One region of the Clostridium isatidis genome, then DNA from elsewhere that is predicted to be linked to it. Evidence: a T-box and tRNA genes for the amino acid it is inferred to sense, from the RefSeq annotation. Region 1 holds a T-box; the other holds one or more tRNA genes.
The links. A T-box is a leader RNA that pairs with one kind of tRNA and senses whether it is charged. The one in region 1 lies ahead of thrS (threonine--tRNA ligase), so its partner is inferred to be a tRNA-Thr.
Positions count from the first base shown of each region.

Region 2: it has a tRNA-Thr gene. The T-box ahead of thrS (threonine--tRNA ligase) is inferred to sense a tRNA for this amino acid. The anticodon was not compared.

Region 1 covers NZ_CP016786.1:346,580-352,136, forward strand. The annotation lists gene BEN51_RS01740 (O-acetylhomoserine aminocarboxypropyltransferase/cysteine synthase family protein) at 1-1,066, shown strand, start outside; gene BEN51_RS01745 (hypothetical protein) at 1,176-1,355, shown strand; gene thrS (threonine--tRNA ligase) at 1,434-3,371, opposite strand; T-box leader at 3,496-3,707, opposite strand; tRNA gene BEN51_RS01755 (tRNA-Leu) at 3,860-3,943, shown strand; tRNA gene BEN51_RS01760 (tRNA-Gly) at 3,960-4,034, shown strand; gene BEN51_RS01765 (HNH endonuclease signature motif containing protein) at 4,223-4,633, opposite strand; gene BEN51_RS01770 (hypothetical protein) at 4,849-5,520, shown strand.
Region 2 covers NZ_CP016786.1:225,366-240,416, reverse strand. The annotation lists gene rpoB (DNA-directed RNA polymerase subunit beta) at 1-1,736, opposite strand, end outside; gene rplL (50S ribosomal protein L7/L12) at 2,063-2,431, opposite strand; gene rplJ (50S ribosomal protein L10) at 2,463-2,966, opposite strand; ribosomal protein L10 leader region at 3,004-3,140, opposite strand; gene rplA (50S ribosomal protein L1) at 3,184-3,873, opposite strand; gene rplK (50S ribosomal protein L11) at 3,927-4,352, opposite strand; gene nusG (transcription termination/antitermination protein NusG) at 4,422-4,943, opposite strand; gene secE (preprotein translocase subunit SecE) at 4,976-5,209, opposite strand; gene rpmG (50S ribosomal protein L33) at 5,261-5,410, opposite strand; gene tuf (elongation factor Tu) at 5,584-6,777, opposite strand; tRNA gene BEN51_RS01125 (tRNA-Thr) at 6,835-6,910, opposite strand; gene sigH (RNA polymerase sporulation sigma factor SigH) at 6,986-7,630, opposite strand; gene BEN51_RS01115 (NYN domain-containing protein) at 7,715-8,227, opposite strand; gene rlmB (23S rRNA (guanosine(2251)-2'-O)-methyltransferase RlmB) at 8,243-9,121, opposite strand; gene BEN51_RS01105 (Mini-ribonuclease 3) at 9,154-9,564, opposite strand; gene cysS (cysteine--tRNA ligase) at 9,613-11,013, opposite strand; gene BEN51_RS01095 (proline--tRNA ligase) at 11,026-12,738, opposite strand; gene ispD (2-C-methyl-D-erythritol 4-phosphate cytidylyltransferase) at 13,068-13,736, opposite strand; gene BEN51_RS01085 (PIN/TRAM domain-containing protein) at 13,752-14,846, opposite strand.

The DNA of each region.
Region 1 (5,557 bases):
CCAATTACAAGGTGGCATTGGGGCAGTTGCCACATCATCAGGGCAGGCAGCTATTCTTTATTCAATAATTAATATATGTAAATCAGGAGATCATATTATAGCATCTTCAAGTTTATATGGTGGAACAGTGAATTTATTTAAAGTTCATTTAAAGAACTTAGGAATTGAAGTGTCCTTTGTGAGTCCAGAGGCTTCTAAAGAAGAGATATTATCAGCAGCCAAGGAAAATACTAAAGCTATATATGGAGAAACCATCGGTAATCCAGAATTAAATATTTTAGACTTTGAAAAATTTGCAGAAACTGCAAAAATTCTTAAGGTACCATTTATAGTTGATAATACAGTAGCTTCTCCATATCTTTGTAATCCCTTTGAACATGGGGCTAATATTGTTATACATTCAACAACAAAATATGCTGATGGACATGCTCAAAGTATTGGGGGAATAGTTGTAGATGGAGGAAATTTTGACTGGAGTAATGGAAAGTTTGAAGATTTTACAACACCAGATCCAAGTTATCATGGATTAGTTTATACAGAGGCATTTAAAGAAGCTGCCTATATTACTAAGCTTAGAGTGACTATAGCAAGAGATTTTGGAGCATGTTTAAGTCCATTTAATGCGTATATAACAAATTTAGGATTAGAAACTCTTCATTTAAGAATAGAAAGACATTCACAAAATGCTTTATCCTTGGCAAAGTGGCTAGAAAAACATCCAAAAGTTAAGTGGGTTAACTATCCATATTTAGAAACAAGTAAGGAATATGAAAAAGCTAAAAAATATTTAAATGGCGGGGGAAGCGGTCTTCTTACCTTTGGATTAGATACTGATATAGAGGGAACTAAGAGATTTCAAAGGGCATTAAAATTAATTTCCCTAGCAGTTACCTTAGGAGATACAAGAAGTTGTATATTACATCCTGCAACAACAACTCATAGTCAGCTTTCAGAAAAGGAATTAGAAGGAGCTGGTGTAACAACAGACTTATTAAGAATATCAATAGGAATTGAAGACATTGAAGATATAATTAAGGATGTAGAGCAAGCTTTAGAAGCAGTTTAAGATTATAGGAATATAAATCTATATTGATAACTTCAACCCTCTTTGTTATAATAATTTGCAGCAAAATTGAATTATAAGTGCTTAGCACTTTTTATAAGGGGGGGTTAACTTGTTTAATAAGGAAGAATTAGAAATATTAAATGAAGCCTTAAAAATATATGAAGAAAAGGTTACTAGGGATTTAGAAGCTAGTGTTAATAATAAAAATAAAATGGTTGCTAATAATAGAAAGCAAAAAAAGGTATGGCTTCTTCAAAACAAGCTTGCCAAACTTCTTAAGGAAGTTTAATTAATGAGAAATGTATAAGAAGAATGAATAGAAGTATAATAAATAGAAAAGGATTTGCTTAAGCAAATCCTTTAATTTCTACATTTCTTTATTAGCAATTTCTAAAATAATTCTATTTTTAAGTTTAGTTACATCAACTGCTCCTTCTTCACCATTCTTTCTGCTTCTTACAGCAACTGAATTGCTAGCAGCTTCTTTTTCACCAACAACTAGGATATAAGGAATTCTTTCTAATCTAGCTTCTCTTATTTTATATCCTATTTTTTCAGCTCTATAGTCCCCAGTAATTCTTATACCAGCATTTCTAAATTCTTTAACTATAGCATCTGCATAGTCATTATATTTATCAGAAATAGGTAGAACTATAGCTTGAGTAGGAGAAAGCCATGTTGGGAATGAACCATTATACTTTTCAATTAACATAGCTAAAGTTCTTTCATAACATCCAATTGATGATCTATGGATTATAAATGGACGCTTCTTGTTACCATCTTTGTCAACATAAGTCATATCAAATCTTTCGGCTAAAGCAAAGTCAATTTGGATAGTTATTATAGTATCTTCTTTTCCATGAACATTTTTAAATTGAATATCAAGTTTTGGTCCATAGAAAGCAGCTTCACCTTCAGCTTCAACATAATTAATTCCTAAGTGGTTTAATATTTCTCTCATTGTATTTTGAGTTTTTTCCCAAGCTTCTGGATTGTTAATATACTTTTCAGTATTGTTTGGATCCCACTTAGAGAATCTATAAGTTATATCATTTGCAATTCCTAAAGTTGTCATAATATGATCAATTAATTCAACACAACCCTTGAATTCCTCTTCTACTTGTTCAGGTGTACAAACAATATGACCATCTGCTAAAGTAAATTGTCTAACTCTTATTAAACCATGCATTTCTCCTGAAGCTTCATTCCTGAAAAGAGTAGAAGTTTCAGCATATCTTAAAGGTAATTCTCTATAACTGTGTTGTTCTGAGTTATAAATAGTATATTGGAATGGACATGTCATAGGTCTAAGAGCAACTACTTCGTCATCTTTTTCTTCATCTCCTAATACGAACATTCCATCTTTATAGTGATCCCAGTGGCCAGATACTTTATATAAATCGTTCTTAGCCATAAGTGGAGTTTTAGTTAATAAATATCCTCTCTTTTCTTCTTCGTCTTCAACCCATCTTTGTAAAAGCTGAATTATTTTAGCTCCCTTTGGCATTAATAAAGGAAGTCCTTGACCGATTTTTTCATCAGTAGTAAATAATTTAAGTTCTCTACCAAGTTTATTATGATCTCTTAGTTTTGCTTCCTCTAAAGCTTGTAAGTGAGCATCTAAGTCTGATTTCTTTAAGAAAGCAGTACCATAGATTCTTGAAAGCATTTTGTTCTTTTCATCGCCTCTCCAGTAAGCACCAGCAGCTCTAAGAAGTTTAATAGCTTTTACTGGTTTTAATGACATTAAATGAGGCCCAGCACATAGGTCAGTAAAGTCACCCATTTTATAGAAGGATATAACAGTATCTTCTGCTAAATCATTTATTAATTCAACCTTGTAAGGTTCATTAGCATCCTCCATAAGTTTTATAGCTTCAGCTCTTGGTAATTCAAATCTTTCAATTGAAGGATTTTCTTTTATTATTTTTCTCATTTCATCTTCTATTTTTTCAAGATGAGTAGAGTTGAAAGCTGGTTCTATGTCAAAATCATAGTAGAAGCCATCATTTATTGCTGGTCCTATTGCTAGTTTTGCTTCAGGGTATAATCTTTTTACAGCATAAGCTAAAACATGAGATACACTATGTCTTAATGCATCTTTTCCTTCTTGAGAATCAAAAGTACATATAGCAACTTCGCTATCTTTTTCAACAACAAAACGTAAGTCAACTACTTCTCCATTAACTATTCCACAACAAGCATTTCTTGCTAAACCTTCACTTATAGATTTAGCAATATCAAATACAGAAATACTTGATTCAAATTCTTTTACTGATCCATCTTTTAAAGTGATCTTAATCATATTTATCTTCCTTTCTAATTAATTCTATTTAGATTGTAAGTTTCTAGATACTTATAAGTTAAACTATTTTAGTAGAAATATTTATTTTAATAAAATAAAAAACTCCCGTCTCTTTCTATAAATAGAAAGGGACGAGAGTAGTAAATTCAAATTTCCCGCGGTTCCACCCTTAATTGCCTAAAATAGGCCGCTTAAGATATCGTAACGTGATATAAACGGACTTTATTAGAGTCACTCAGAGGTGGTTTTCAACTAAAATCAAGTAAGATAATTGCACCAAATTTATCTCTCTCTGCAAAATGATTAATAGTCTACTGTCCTCGTCATAGTGTTGATATATTTCTATATGTATTATTTTTTATTATAAATATAAAAAGTTTCAATGTCAACAAAGAGAAATAAAATAATTTACTAAAACTGCGAAAAATGTCATAATAAAAATATTGAAAAATTAAAAAAGGTTATATATAATATTATATGTAGTAGATGCAGATGTGGCGGAATTGGCAGACGCACTAGACTTAGGATCTAGCGCCTTTGGCGTGGGGGTTCGACTCCCTTCATCTGCACCAGTTTTAAATAAACTTTGCGGAAGTGGCTCAATGGTAGAGCGTCACCTTGCCAAGGTGAACGTTGCGGGTTCGAGTCCCGTCTTTCGCTCCAAAATAAAGACTTCTAAAGTCTAATTAATTAGATTTTAGAAGTTTTTTATATATAAAATTACATATTGTTTTATTATGAATAATATTTCTGAAAAATAAAATACTATTAATAATAGAAGAATTCACATATTATAATGTGAATTCTTTTTTATGCAAATCTATATTAATATTTAAATTGTTTAGTCTAAATTAACCAATATTTATATTGTGAAAAAGGCGCTCTAATTCTAATTCTTGAAGCATACTTTTGGAATATAGTTTGCCTCCCATTAATTTTGTTATTAGTTCAATTTTTGAGTAGCCTTCTTTATACATCTTAAGGTCTTTAACTATTTTTTTTAAAGTAGACTTTGGTATTTCTAAAATAATAGAAAGTTCCTTAAATGTATAGTAATCTTTTGGTAAAAGGCTGAAAAGTTTTTCTTGAAGCTCTAGCTTATATTTTAAATCTGTTTCTAAAGAGTTGTGGGGGCCTAGTTTTCCTCTATGGTGGTAATTACAAAGATATTTATAATTTAGTTTAATATCATAACCACCTTCATGTTTATGAACTATATGATGAATATCAGCCTTTGATCCACAAATTTCACAGTGGTGCAAATTCACGCCTCCCTTATATATATCCTTAATATTATTATAAAATAAACCTTTATTTTATTCAAATAGAGGATTATGGTTAAAATAATAATATTAAGAAAATTTAGAAAATAAATTTTTATTAATATCTTGAAAACGATTGTTACATGGTGTAATAAACTATATAATATAAATATAGATAATATATTATATTATGGTAATGAAGAAAGGGTGATAGAGTGAGGCATAATTACGATTCCTTCGATTATTGGGAAGAACTGATAGATAAAAACAAAACTTTGAGAGGTCATATGTTTATGGATTCGTTACCAAATAAGGATACAATTTATATTCATACCCTAGTTTTTGGAAAAAACAACGGAATTGATAATACATGGAGCTACTTTCCTGATATAAAGACTTTATTAGGATATATACAATATTCATTTTTACAAGAAGCCTTTTATAAGTGGATATATGGAAAGGAAAAATTAATTGTTAATGTACCTAATATAAGAGTAGAAAAAATAATTTCTGATGCAGAAAAGAATAAAAAGCTGACAAAAGAAGAAGCAGATAATATGAGAAGAGAAATAAATATGATAAAATCTTGCTGGTCTTTACCAAAAAATAAAATCTTTGCAAGGTTAAAAAAATTTAGTCGAGATTTTAATAAAACCTGGGTTGGAGATAATAGAGAGTTTTTATATTTAAAGATATTTAATAGTCCTATCGAATTAGGAGATTTCGTGATAAACTCCAATTATATAATTAGAGGAAATGAATTTGAAAAAGTAGTTGGGGTTACTATTGATGAATGGAAGGAAATATGTAGAAAAGCAGAAACTGATAAAACTTACGGCGAGAAATTTAGAAATATTTTAGCAAAATCTCTTACAGATGTAGTATAAAAATATAGAAATTTCTTATTGACAGAATTATTTTTCT
Region 2 (15,051 bases), 120 kb from region 1:
TCAGTAACAACACCTGTTTCTTTATCAACAATTCTATATGGTGTTTCTATAAATCCATACTCATTTACTCTTGCAAAGGTAGATAATGAGTTTATAAGCCCTATATTTGGTCCTTCTGGAGTTTCTATAGGACACATTCTACCATAGTGTGAATAGTGAACGTCTCTAACTTCAAAACCTGCTCTTTCTCTTGAAAGCCCACCAGGTCCTAAAGCTGATAATCTTCTTTTATGTGTTAATTCTGATAATGGATTGATTTGATCCATGAATTGTGATAATTGGGAACTACCGAAGAATTCTTTGATAGCAGCTGATACAGGTCTTATATTTATTAACATCTGAGGAGTTATTGCTTCTTGATCTTGAATTGTCATTCTTTCCTTAACTACTCTTTCCATTCTTGAAAGACCAATTCTGAATTGATTTTGTAATAATTCTCCAACAGATCTAATTCTTCTATTTCCTAGATGATCGATATCATCAACATATCCAATACCATAACGTAAGCCTAATTCATAGCTTATAGTTGCATATATATCATCTTTTATAATATGTTTTGGAATAAGATTAATTATATTCTTTTTAATCTCTTCCTTTATAGTAGATTCATCGTCATAATTTTCTAGTATTTCTTTTAAAGTTGGGTAATGAACCATTTCCTTTATGTTTAAATCACTTATATCAAATGGTACAACCTTATTAATATCCACAAAGTGGTTACCAATTACTCTTACCACCTTGTCTTCAACTAATACATCAACAGAATTAATACCTACATTTTGTATTTCTTCTGCTTTTACTCTATTAATTTTTTGACCTTTTTCTACTATGATTTCTCCTGTTTCTGGGTTAACAATATCAGTTGCTGCAATTTGATTAACTAGTCTAATATTTAAAGCTAGTTTTTTGTTGAACTTATATCTACCAACCCTTGATAAATCATATCTTTTTGGATCAAAAAATATGGAATCTATAAGAGAAACAGCACTATCCACTGTTGGTGGTTCGCCCGGTCTTAATCTCTTATATATTTCTAATAAGGCTTCTTCTCTAGTCTTTGTATTATCCTTTTCTATTGTAGCCTTTAATCTTTCTTCTTCCCCAAAGAATCCTAATAATTCTTGGTCACTTCCATATCCCATAGCTCTAGCTAATATAGTAATAGGAAGCTTTCTTGTCTTATCTATTCTTACATAGATAACACCGTTAGAATCTGTTTCATATTCTAACCAAGCACCTCTATTTGGTATTACTGTTGATGAAAATAGCTTTTCACCACTTTTATCAACATTATAATTGTAATAAACTCCAGGAGATCTTACTAACTGACTTACTATTACTCTTTCAGCACCATTAATGATGAAAGTTCCTTGTTCAGTCATTAGAGGGAAATCTCCCATAAATACTTCTTGTTCTTTAATTTCACCAGTTTCTTTATTTTGTAGTCTTACAGAAACTTTTAGTGGCGCAGCATAAGTAGCATCTCTTTCCTTACACTCCTCCACTGAATACTTAATACTATCCATATCAAGTTTGTAATCAACAAATTCTAGTACAAGATTCCCAGTGAAATTTGAAATCGGATTTATGTCATCAAAAACTTCATAAAGCCCCTCATCTAAAAACCACTGATACGAATCTAATTGTACTTCAATAAGATTTGGCATTTCGGTCGCATCTTTAACCTTACCAAAACTCATTCTAGTTCTTTTTCCATTTTGGACAGGATGTACCATGAATTTTCACCCCTTGCATTAAACTAAAATAACCCAAAGCATAGCTTCCCTAAGGAAACTTGCTTTCGGATAGCAACACTTATTAGTATAACCATTTTTATACTGGTTATGCAATTTCTCAATATGATTATAATATCCCACATTGAATTAGTACATTTAATGATAGTATCATACAATTAAAGCTATGTCAATATATTTATATAAACAGCCTTAATCAAAAAGATACCTTATTTATAAAACCATATAAAGTATACCAGGAAATTAATATTTTATATGATTTTATTTTATTAGAATTAAAAAGGTGCTTTAAACAGCACCTTTTTAAATTACTTAAGTTCTACTTCAGCTCCAACTTCAGCAAGTTTAGCTTTCATTTCTTCAGCTTCTTCTTTAGAAACTCCTTCTTTAATTGTCTTAGGAGCTCCGTCAACTATTTCTTTAGCTTCCTTTAATCCTAATCCAGTTAATTCTCTAACTACTTTGATTACCTTAATCTTGTTAGCACCAGCGTTAGCTAATACAACATCAAATTCTGATTTTTCTTCTGCTGCTGCAGCACCTGCTACTGCACCACCTGCTACTGCTACTGGAGCAGCTGCGCTTACACCAAACTCTTCTTCACAAGCTTTAACTAGCTCGTTTAATTCTAAAACAGTCATTTCTTTTATAGCTTGAATTATATCTTCTCTTGTCATTTAAATTGCACCTCCAAATTTTTTATCAGTTTTATTCAGCTGATTCTGATTCTTTCTTTTCTTTAATTGCATTTAATAAATATGCAAGGTTTGATAATGGAGCTTTGAAGCTTCCAAGAAGTTTTGCGATAAGAACTTCTTTTGATGGTATTGTAGCGATTTTTTCAATTTCTTCTTTATTATATAAAGTTCCTTCCACAACACCAGCTTTTAATTCTAATTTCTTGTGATCCTTAGCAAATGTATGTAATACTCTTGCAGGAGCAGTAGCATCTTCATATCCAAATGCTATAGAAACAGGTCCTTCTAAATATTGTTCTAGACCTTCAATACCTAATTCTTTAGCTGCTAGTAATACTAAAGTATTTTTATAAACCTTGTATTCAACACCAGCTTCTCTTAATGTTTTTCTTAGGTTTGTGTCTTCTTCAACAGTTAAACCTTGGTAATCAGCTAAAACAATACTTTTTGAGTTTTGTAACTTTTCTTTGATTTCAGCTACTTTAGCTTCTTTAATTCTTCTGTTATTATTCATTACTGTGTGTCCACCTCCTCACAGTTTTTAACTGCTATTTTATAATAAATAAGGCCTTCCCATAGACATAGGAAGACCAATAAATAAATTAATTACTTACCTTGGTATTCCTCGGTAGGCAATTAATTTAAACCTTACGGCACCTACTGTCTTTGGAATTAGTATTCTTTTTTTACAACAGTAGTTATTTTACAACATAACTACCTATATGTCAATACTAATCTAAAACTTTTTGTGGATTTACTTTAGCTCCAGGTCCCATTGTGCTAGAAACTGATACAGACTTAACGTATTGTCCCTTAGCAGCTGCTGGCTTAGCCTTTAATAAAGCATCCATTAAAGTGTGGAAGTTTTCATGTAGTTTTTCAACTCCAAATGATTTCTTTCCGATTGGACAGTGAACTATAGCAGTTTTATCAACTCTATATTCAACCTTACCTGCTTTAATATCTGCTATTGCTTTAGCAACATCAAATGTTACAGTTCCTGATTTTGGGTTTGGCATTAATCCTTTAGGTCCTAAAATTCTACCTATTCTACCAACAACACCCATCATATCTGGTGTAGCAACTACTACATCATAATCGAACCAGTTTTCTGTTTGAATCTTTTGAACTAATTCTTCTCCTCCAACGAAATCTGCTCCAGCAGCTTCAGCTTCAGCAACTTTAGCTCCTTTAGCAAAAACTAAAACTCTTACAGTTTTTCCTGTTCCGTTTGGAAGAACAACTGCTCCTCTTACTTGTTGATCTGCATGTCTTGGGTCAACCCCTAATCTTACATGTAGTTCTATTGTTTCATCAAACTTAGCTTTAGCAGTTTTAACAGCTAATTCTAAAGCTTGTTTTGGTTCATATAATGCACTTTTGTCAATTAACTTTGCGCTTTCAATATAATTTTTTCCCATAACTTGCCTCCTTTGTGGTATTAACGGTTTTTACCTCCCACTTTTTTTACGAATTACTCTTCTACTGTTACTCCCATACTCTTAGCAGTTCCAATTACCATGCTCATAGCACTTTCTATTGAAGCCGCATTTAAGTCAGGCATCTTTAACTCAGCAATTTTTCTAACTTGATCTTTTGTTAACTTACCAACTTTATTCTTGTTTGGTACTCCTGAACCACTTTCGATACCTAATTCTTTCTTAATTAGTACTGCAGCTGGTGGAGTTTTTAGTACGAAACTAAAAGATCTATCTTGGTAAACTGTAATTACAACTGGAATTGTTAATCCAGCTTGGTTTGCAGTTTTTGCATTATACTCCTTACAGAATCCCATAATGTTAACACCATGTTGACCTAATGCTGGTCCTACTGGTGGTGCTGGTGTTGCCTTACCTGCAGGAAGTTGAAGTTTAATTATTCCTGTTACTTTCTTAGCCATGTATATTCCTCCTATACTGTGGTAATGCGGACTTTTTGTCCTCCCACTTTATTAAAACATCAGTTTATATTAAACTAATTTTTCAACTTGTGTAAAATCAAGTTCAGCAAGAGTTTCTCTGCCAAACATATCAATTAATACCTTTATCTTACGTTTTTCTAAATTTATCTCTTGAATCGTTGCAATAAACTCTCTTAACGGTCCTGAGATAACTCTTATTGATTCCCCTACCTCTAAATCAATCTCAACAGGAGCTTCTTTAACTCCCATAGATTCAACTTCTTCATCGGTAAGAGGAACTGGTTTAGAAGCTGGGCCAACAAAACCTGTTACACCCCTTGTGTTTCTAACCACATACCATGATTCATCTGTCATTAGCATTTTTACTAACACATATCCAGGAAACTTCTTTTTTAAAGTAATCTTTTGCTTTCCATCTTTTTCTTCTATAACTTCTTCCATAGGAACTTGTATATCCTGAAGTAAGTTTTGAAGATTTCTATTTTCAATGGTCTTTTCAAGATTTGCTTTAACTTTGTTTTCATAGCCTGAGTATGTGTGTACAACATACCATCTTGCTTTTTCGCTCATATTTTCTTTAGGTGAATATCACCTTAACCTCCTTACTTTAATCTAAGAATCCATTCAAAGAGGTTTTGAAAAATATAATCTAACCCGCCTACTAATATAAGATATATTAGTATGTATACGCCAACTGCAATTAACGCTTTTTTAGTTTCATTTTTAGAAGGCCAAGTTATTCTGTTAACTTCTGCCTTAACCTCTCTAAAAAACTTAAATATTCCACCTTTATTCGGTGTATTTTTAGTTAAATTTACATTTTCCTTAACAGCCATTACTTCACATCCTTAATTATTGTGAGTATATGTCATCACTTTATCAGCTAATTATTTTGTTTCTTTATGAAGTGTATGCTTTTTACAGAACTTGCAGTATTTATGCATTTCTAATCTGTCTGGATTATTTTTTTTGTTCTTCATTGAATTATAATTTCTTTGCTTACACTCTGTGCATGCTAAAGTCACTTTCACTCTCACAGTCTGCACCTCCAGTTTACAGTAAATAATATAAAACTTACTATGTTTATCTTAATGTATTTTCGTTAATTACCTAAACACATTACCACAAAAGATAATTTGTGTCAATATATAAGATTTTGTAAGGGATTAAGTATTAAAACCCAATCCCTCCAATAATCACCAAAATTTAATTACTCAACTATCTTAGTAACAACTCCTGAACCTACAGTTCTTCCACCTTCTCTGATAGCGAATCTTAATCCTTCATCCATTGCAACTGGAGTGATTAATTCAACGTTCATATCAATGTGGTCTCCTGGCATAACCATTTCCATTCCGTCTGGTAATTTGATTGTTCCAGTAACGTCTGTTGTTCTGAAGTAGAATTGTGGTCTGTATCCGTCAAAGAATGGAGTATGTCTTCCACCTTCTTCTTTCTTAAGTACGTATACTTGACCTATGAATTTTTGATGAGGTTTTACTGAACCTGGTTTTGCTAATACTTGACCTCTTTCGATATCAGTTCTTTGGATACCTCTTAATAGAACCCCTACGTTATCTCCTGCTTGAGCTTCATCTAGTAACTTTCTGAACATTTCTATTCCTGTTACTACTGTCTTTCTGCTTTCTTCTTTTAATCCTACTATTTCAACTTCGTCGCTTAGCTTAAGAATTCCGCTTTCAACTCTTCCTGTTGCAACTGTTCCTCTACCAGTGATTGTAAATACGTCTTCTACTGGCATTAAGAATGGCTTATCTGTTGCTCTTTCTGGAGTTGGGATGTAGCTATCTACTGCATCCATAAGTTCTAGAATACAAGCTGTTGCTTCTGGATCAGTTGGGTTTTCTAATGCTCTTAAAGCTGATCCCTTAATTATTGGAATATCGTCTCCTGGGAAGTTGTATTCGCTTAATAATTCTCTAACTTCCATTTCAACTAATTCTAATAATTCTTCGTCGTCTACCATATCTGCCTTATTTAAGAATACTACTATGTAATCAACACCAACTCTTGATGCTAGTAGTATGTGTTCTCTTGTTTGTGGCATTGGACCGTCTGCTGCTGATACAACTAGAATTGCTCCGTCCATTTGTGCAGCTCCAGTAATCATGTTCTTAACGTAGTCAGCGTGTCCTGGACAGTCAACGTGTGCATAGTGTCTGTTGTCTGTTTGATATTCTACGTGAGCTGTATTTATTGTGATTCCTCTTTCTTTTTCTTCTGGTGCTTTATCGATTGATGCATAATCAAATGCTTCTGCATATCCTTTTTTTGATAAAACAGTTGTTATTGCAGCTGTTAATGTTGTCTTACCGTGGTCTACGTGACCAATTGTACCAATATTTACGTGTGGTTTACTTCTTTCGAATTTTGACTTTGCCATTGTAAATCCTCCTTTTATTTTCTTAATAAACTTTGCCTAGCGTTTTGTAATATTAATTGGAGCTCACGATCGGGATTGAACCGACGACCTCCGCCTTACCAAGGCGACGCTCTGCCTACTGAGCTACGTGAGCAGTTATATATATGTTTATATACCAATTATAAAGTTTACTATTTTCTAAAAAATTTGTCAATAAAAATTTAGCGACTTATTTCCCTGAATAAAGACACTTTTCAAGCTTTCTTTTAACTCTTTGTAAAGCATTATCTATAGATTTAGCCTGTCTGTCTAAATCACTTGCAATTTCTTGATAGGATTTTCCATCCAGATAAGATTGTAATACTTCCATTTCTAAATCTGATAAGACCTTACTCATTTCATTTTCTATATGCTTAATCTGTTCTTTTCCAATTATAAGTTCCTCAGGATCCGTAATTTTTAATTCTGAAAGCACATCTATTAGAGTTCTGTCAGATTCTTCTTCGTAAATAGGTTTATTAAGTGATACGTAAGTATTTAACGGAATATGTTTTTGTCTTGTAGCTGTTTTTATAGCAGTTATTATCTGCCTTGTTATGCAAAGTTCTGCAAAAGCTTTAAAACTTGTTAACTTATCAGGATTAAAATCTCGTATTGCTTTGTATAAACCTATCATGCCTTCTTGATATATATCTTCTTTATCTGCTCCAATTAAAAAATAAGATTTTGATTTTGCCTTTACGAAGTTTTCATATTTAGAAATCAAAAACTCCTGTGCTCTAGTATTTCCTGTTTTAGCTTCTATAACAACTTCTTCATCAGTTTTATTTTCAAATTCTGAAAATAAACCAAGTTTCCTTTTTTTATATCCCAATACCTCGTCACCCCACTTACTCCCTTATGATATAACCTAATAGTATAATAAATATTAAGTAATATCAATATACTAATTATCTTATTATTTACCTCTTCTCCAAGCTTCAAATTTTTTAAATATATCTTCCTCTAAATTATCACTTAAATTATTTTTCACATTGCTTTCAGAACTGCCTTTTGCACTAGTAATTTTATTTTGTGTTTTTAAAACTTCATTATAAAATTCTATAGATGATATTCTTACAGCTCCTCTTTGAAAAATTATCTGCTGCTGAAGCCAATCCGAAGTAACTACGTATACCTCAAACTTTCTCCCAATATTATGTACTTCCCTTTCTATATATGAGTCTGCTGTTTCTCCATCCTTTGTAAATACTACGCTGACATTCTTATATATCTCTTCTTTTTTTTCAATGCTTCCAGCTACCATATGGGCATCAAAAACTATTACTATTTTACATTCTTCATATACAGAATAGTTATGTAATATATCTATAAGAGTTTGCCTTGCTCCCTCAAAGCTATATTTCTTTTCTTTTTTTAAATTCGGCCAACTATTTATTACGTTATAACCATCAACAAATATAATTCTCACGTTTACCTCTTTGCCTTACTTATTTAATAATCTTCCTTTTAATACTTCATACATCATTATACCACCTGCAACTGAAGCATTTAAAGAGTTAATTTTTCCTATCATAGGGATTTTCACAAGTTTGTCACATTTTTTTAAGGTAAGTTTTGATATCCCTCTTCCTTCACTTCCAATAACTACTGCGCAAGGTCCTGAAAAGTTTACTTCATAACTATATTCTTTTCCTTCTATATCTGCTCCATATATCCAAAGTCCATTTTCCTTTAATTTATCAATTGTAGAATTTATATTTGTAACCTTTGCTATTTTCATATGCTCAATAGCACCAACAGAAGATTTATAAACTGTTGCAGTTATTCCTACATTTCTTCTCTTTGGAATGATAATTCCATGAACCCCGCATAATTCTGCAGTTCTTATTATAGATCCTAAATTATGAGGATCTTCTATTTCATCTAGAATAACTATAAACGGATCCTCATTTCTTTTCTCTGCAAGCTTAATCATATCTTCTACTTCAGAATAAACAAAAGGAGTAACTTGTGCTATAACACCTTGATGACTCATTCCATTGCTCATTGCATCAAGCTTTTTCCTATCAACTTCTTTTAATACTACCTTTTTTTCTTTTGCTATATTAATAATTGCTTTTATAGAACCTTCCATATTTCCACTAGCAATATAAATACATTCTATAGTTCTATTCCCCTTTAATAGTTCCATAACTGCATTTCTACCAATTACTAAATCTTCTCTTGTATCTATTGAAGTTAAATTATCATCAAATTGATTTTCTATATCTCTTCCTCTTTGACCTTTCACTTTTGTCTTTCCTTCTGAAAGCTCTCTTTCCATTCTAGCCCTAAGTCTAGCTTCTCTATTACCTTTTGTCATTATAATCACTCCTTCATATTATTTTCATCTGCTTATATTATTTCCAAGCTTTTTTCTAATATTTCTGATAATCTTGTTTTATTTCCACTTAAATAAAGATATCCAATTAATGCTTCAAAACCGGTTGCATTTCTATAATCTATTACATCTGCATTTTTGGGGATTGTTGCTGATTTTGTATTTCTTCCTCTTTTATAAATATATAATTCATCTTCCTCCAAGCTTTCTTCGATAGTTTTAATTATCTTTGATTGAGCTTGAGCTTTAACATAATGGATTGCCTTAACATGAATTTTATGAACAGATAACTCTACATTATTGGATAAGATATAATTCCTTATAAAGATTTCAAAAACTGCATCTCCTATTAAAGCTAACTGCAGGGGGTTTAATCTCCTGGCTTCTTCTTTTGTAAATTCTCTTGTTCTTAAATCATCCAGCATTTTATCACTCCTCTAAATAAAGGCTGCAATATTGCAGCCTTCTTAGCATTACTTTATAATTTTCCATCTTACTCCTTGTGGAGTATCTTCTAAAATTATATTTCTAGCTTTTAAATCATCTCTTATTTTATCAGCTAAAGCAAAATTTTTATTTTTTCTTGCTTCTTGTCTTTGTCTTATTAGTTCCTCCACTTCATCTTCTAAACTTAATTTTGTTGAGTTTTGAAGTATTCCAAGAGGAGATCCTAATTCTCTAATTAGGCTTAACACTTCTTGGCAAAGTTCCTTTGAAGAATTGATTGAAATATTTGTATTTATATCTTTAATTAAATCAAAAATGGCTGTTATAGCATCTGCTGTATTAAAATCATCGTCCATCTTTTCTATATATTTTTGTCTATATACATCTAGAGATTTTAGATATTCTCTTTCATTATCATCCATTTTTTCTTTTTCAACTTCATCTATTAGGTTTTCTAAATTACTTATAGCATTATACATTCTCTCTACTGATGATTTAGCTGATTCAAGAAGATCATCGCTAAAATTTAAAGGTGATCTATAGTGACCTGATAACATTAAAAATCTTACAACATCTGCACTATAATCTTTTAATATTTCTCTTGCAGTTAAAAAGTTATTTAAAGACTTAGACATTTTTTGATTGTTTATATTTAAGAAAGCACCATGCATCCAGTAGTTTGCAAACTTTTTACCTGTTAGAGCTTCACTTTGAGCTATTTCATTTTCATGATGAGGGAAGGTTAAATCTACTCCTCCAGCATGAATATCTATAGTTTCTCCTAATAATTTTTTTGCCATGCAGGAGCATTCTATATGCCATCCTGGTCTTCCTTTTCCCCATGGACTATCCCAAGCTGGTTCACCAGGCTTTTGAGCTTTCCATAATGCAAAATCCATTGGGTCTTCTTTTCTTTCATCTACATTAATTCTTGCTCCTACTTTTAAATCTTCAAGATTTTGACCTATTAACTGACCATAACTTTCAAATTTATTAGTTCTAAAATATACATCTCCATCTACTTCATAAGCATAGCCTTTTTCAATTAAGCCACTAATAAATTCAATAATATCTTCTACAAATTCTGTTGCTCTAGGATTAATAGAAGCCCTCTTTATATTTAAGCCATCTGCATCTTTATAGTACTCCTGAATATATTTATCTCCAACATCCTTTACAGTCGTACCTTCTTCATTTGCTCTCTTTATCATTTTATCATCAATATCAGTAAAGTTTTGTACATATTTAACCTTATAACCTCTATACTCAAAATATCTTCTAATAGTATCAAAAATTATAAAAGTTCTTCCATTCCCTATATGAAAATAATTATATACAGTTGGGCCACAAACATACATCTTTATTTCTCCTGGAGTAATAGGGACGAACTCTTCTTTTTTTCTAGTTAAACTATTATAAATCTTCATTTTTAATACCCCCTATCTAATAGATATTTTATTTTTCTCAAACTCTTCTTTTACCCTAGCTACAACTTCTTCTATCTTAATATTTTCAACTTCTGAAGTTCTTAATTTAAATTCTACTTGACCTTCTGTTACCTTCTTACCAACAGTTATTCTCATTGGGATTCCCATAAGATCTGAATCTTTAAATTTTACTCCAGCTCTTTCATTTCTATCATCAAAAATAACATCTACTCCTAAAGCCTTTAGTTCTTCATATATTTCATTTGCAACCTTCATCTGCATTTCATCTTTTATGTTTACTGCTATAACATTAACATGATATGGAGCTACTGATAATGGCCATATTATTCCATTTTCATCATGATTTTGTTCTATTATTGATGCCATTGTTCTTGTTACACCTATTCCATAGCAGCCCATTACAAATGGAACTTCCTTTCCATTTTCATCTATAAACTTTGCATTCATAGCTTCAGAATACTTTGTTCCAAGCTTAAATATATGACCAACTTCTGTTCCCTTTGATATTGTTATTTTTCCACCACAAACAGGACAATTTTCACCTTCTGTTATATTTCTATAATCCCCAACTATACCTTCAAAATCTCTTCCATAGTTAACATTTTCAAAGTGATATCCAGTTTCATTAGCTCCTACAATAAAATTATACATATTAGCTACTTCTTTATCTACTAATAAAGTATCAACCTTTAAATTTATAGGGCCTGCAAATCCTACTTGTGCACTTGTGGCCTTCATAACTTCTTCAGCACTTGCCATACTTAAATCAACAACTCCGCCTAAGGCATTAGAAAGCTTAACTTCGTTAACTTCTCTGTCTCCCCTAACCATAACTGCAACTATTTTACCATCTGCATTGTATATCAAGGTTTTAGCAAATTTCTTTTCTGTTGTATTAAAGAATTTAATTAAATCTTCTATAGTTCTTACATTAGGTGTTTCTATCTTGTTTATTTCTTTATAAGCTTCCTTTTCAGCTTTTTCTGGAGTTGATGGTGCCTTTTCTATATTGGCTGCATAATCGCAATTTGTACAGAACACTACATCATCTTCTCCAACTTCTGATTTAACCATAAATTCAGCAGAACCAGATCCTCCAATAGCTCCTGTATCAGCATCAACTGGCTTAGCTACTATTCCGCATCTTTCAAAAATTTTGATATAAGCATCTCTCATTTTATTGTAAGAAATATCTAATCCATCTTGATCCTTATCAAAGCTATATGCGTCCTTCATTACAAACTCTCTTGATCTCATAACGCCAAATCTTGGTCTTCTTTCATCTCTATACTTAGTTTGTATTTGATAAAGATTTAATGGTAATTGTTTATAGGATTTTATTTCATTTCTTGCTATATCAGTAAATACTTCTTCATGAGTTGGTCCAAGACAAAAATCTCTATCATTTCTATCTTTTAACCTAAACATTTCTGCTCCATAAGCTCCCCATCTTCCTGATTCTTGCCAAAGTTCTGCTGGAATAATTGCTGATGCTAAAAATTCTTGAGCTCCTGCATTATTCATTTCTTCCCTTATTATATCTTCAACATTCTTTAAAACCTTTAAACCTAATGGCATATAATTATATATTCCTGAAGCCATTTTTCTTATCATACCAGCTCTTAGCATTAGTTTATGGCTATCTATTTCTGCTTCTGCTGGAACTTCTCTTAATGTTGATATTAACATATTGGACATTTTCATATTTGCTTCCTCCTAATGTATATTTTTATATAAATTTAAATCATTTATTTAAAATACAGTATAATAAAAAAAGTTCACCCTAATGCATTAGGGCGAACTTGTATCGCGGTACCACCTAAATTTGTTCTCTAAAATGATAACGGTATTAAACCGATAGTTTTTACCTATACTCCAAAGCTGGTTCAAACCCTATTGAAAATTTTTCAGCCTATGAATTTTCTCTCTGAACATCGGATTCTACTATTCTTCTTCAACGTTTTGGTAATATTAACTTTTAGCTTAATTTATTATATATTTTACAAAAAATCTTGTCAATAAAGTTATTACCATTATATTAGCTTTTCCGCTAAAATCAAGTCTTCTGGAGTAGTAACCTTTATATTTTCATAGTCACCTTCATATAAATATACTTTATTGTTATATCTTTCAACAACCATAGTATCATCGGTAACGGATATGCCCTCTTCTTTTATTCTTTTATGACATTCCTTTATTATTTCTGCCTTAAATACCTGAGGAGTTTGTATAGCCACTAAAGTATTTCTTACTGGTGTGAATTTAGAAAATCCATTTTCATCAATTATCTTAATAGTATCCTTTGGCGTAACTCCTGGAGCTGCCGCCCCATATCGCCTTGCATATTTTATTCCATCTTCTATTATGCTGTTTTTTGTAAAAGGTCTTGCACCGTCATGAATTAAAATAATTTCTGAATCATCAACTTCCTTCAAGGCATTATAAACAGAATCTTGTCTCTCTTTTCCACCTTCAACTATTTTATCAATCTTCAAGGAATACTTATCTAAAACATTCTCTTTACAATATTCTATTTCATCTTTTGGTAAAACTAAAATTATTTTATCTATATAATGGGAATTAATAAATTTTGTTAGGGTATAATATAAAATGGGTTTTCCTTTTAACTGTATATATTGCTTACTCACCTTGGATCCCATTCTTTTACCTTTTCCCCCTGCCAAAATTATAGCACTTACCATCTTAACACCTACTAACTATTCCTTTGGTTTAGCAAATATCATTCTTCCTGCTGCAGTTTGAAGTACAGATGTAACTATTACTACTATTTGATCTCCTATAAACCTTCTTCCATCTTCAACTACTATCATAGTTCCATCATCTAAATAGCCAATACCTTGAGATGCTTCTTTTCCGTCTTTTACAACTATAACTTTCATTTCTTCGCCAGGTAAAACTACTGGTTTTATGGAATTGGCTAATTCATTAATATTAAGAACTGGAACTCCTTGAAATTCTGCCACTTTATTTAAGTTAAAATCATTTGTTATAACTTTTCCTTTTAGTTTTTGAGCAAGTTTCAATAATTTACTATCTACTTCTGTAATTTCAGGGAAATCACCTTCCCAAATTTGAGTTTCTATCTCTAATTCCTTTTGAATTTTATTTAATATATCAAGACCTCTTCTTCCTCTATTTCTTTTTAAGGCATCTGCTGAATCAGAAATATGTCTAAGCTCATCTAATACAAAACTTGGTATTACAAGAGGTCCTTCTATAAATCCTGTTTGACATATATCAAAAATTCTACCATCTATTATTACTGATGTATCTAACACCTTAGGAATGCCTTTTATATTTGCTTTTCCTTTTTTTTCTTTATTACTTGTACCTTTTTTCATATTACTAAGAATATTTGTAATATCATCTTTCTTTTCAATAAATATATTAGCTGATATTATTGCAAAAATCAGGTTAACTAAAACAAAAAGTATTGGCCCCAACCCATATAAATCTATACTATTTAAGGGTAGTGCTATTAAAGATGTTATTATTAATGATATTAAAGCTCCTATTCCCCCAAAAATTAGTTCCGCAACTGTGAAGTTTTGAACACTTTTTTCAGCATATTCTATTAGTTTTAGAATAGAGCTATATATACGTGGAGATATAATATAAAACATAATTCCAAATAATACAGTTATAAAGATACGTAAAGATATAATTCCAATTGATTTAGATAAAAAAGATATTTCTTGTAAAGCAGCAATTTCAGATATTAATCCACTTACAATATAGCCGCTTATTAAGCCTATAATAGTAAATATAGCTCTTATAATCTTTTTTAGCATAAATTTCACCTCCTATTTATTTTTATAATTAATAACTATAAAATTCCTTATTATTATACCATATAAAGCCATTCCCTACACTTATAAATTATTAAAATCTTATTAATTTAAAATACCCCCTATAAAATATTAGGATTATTTTATATTATTATATTAAGCTAATCCACAAAGAAATTTATTTACCTTATTTATTTTATAAATTAAC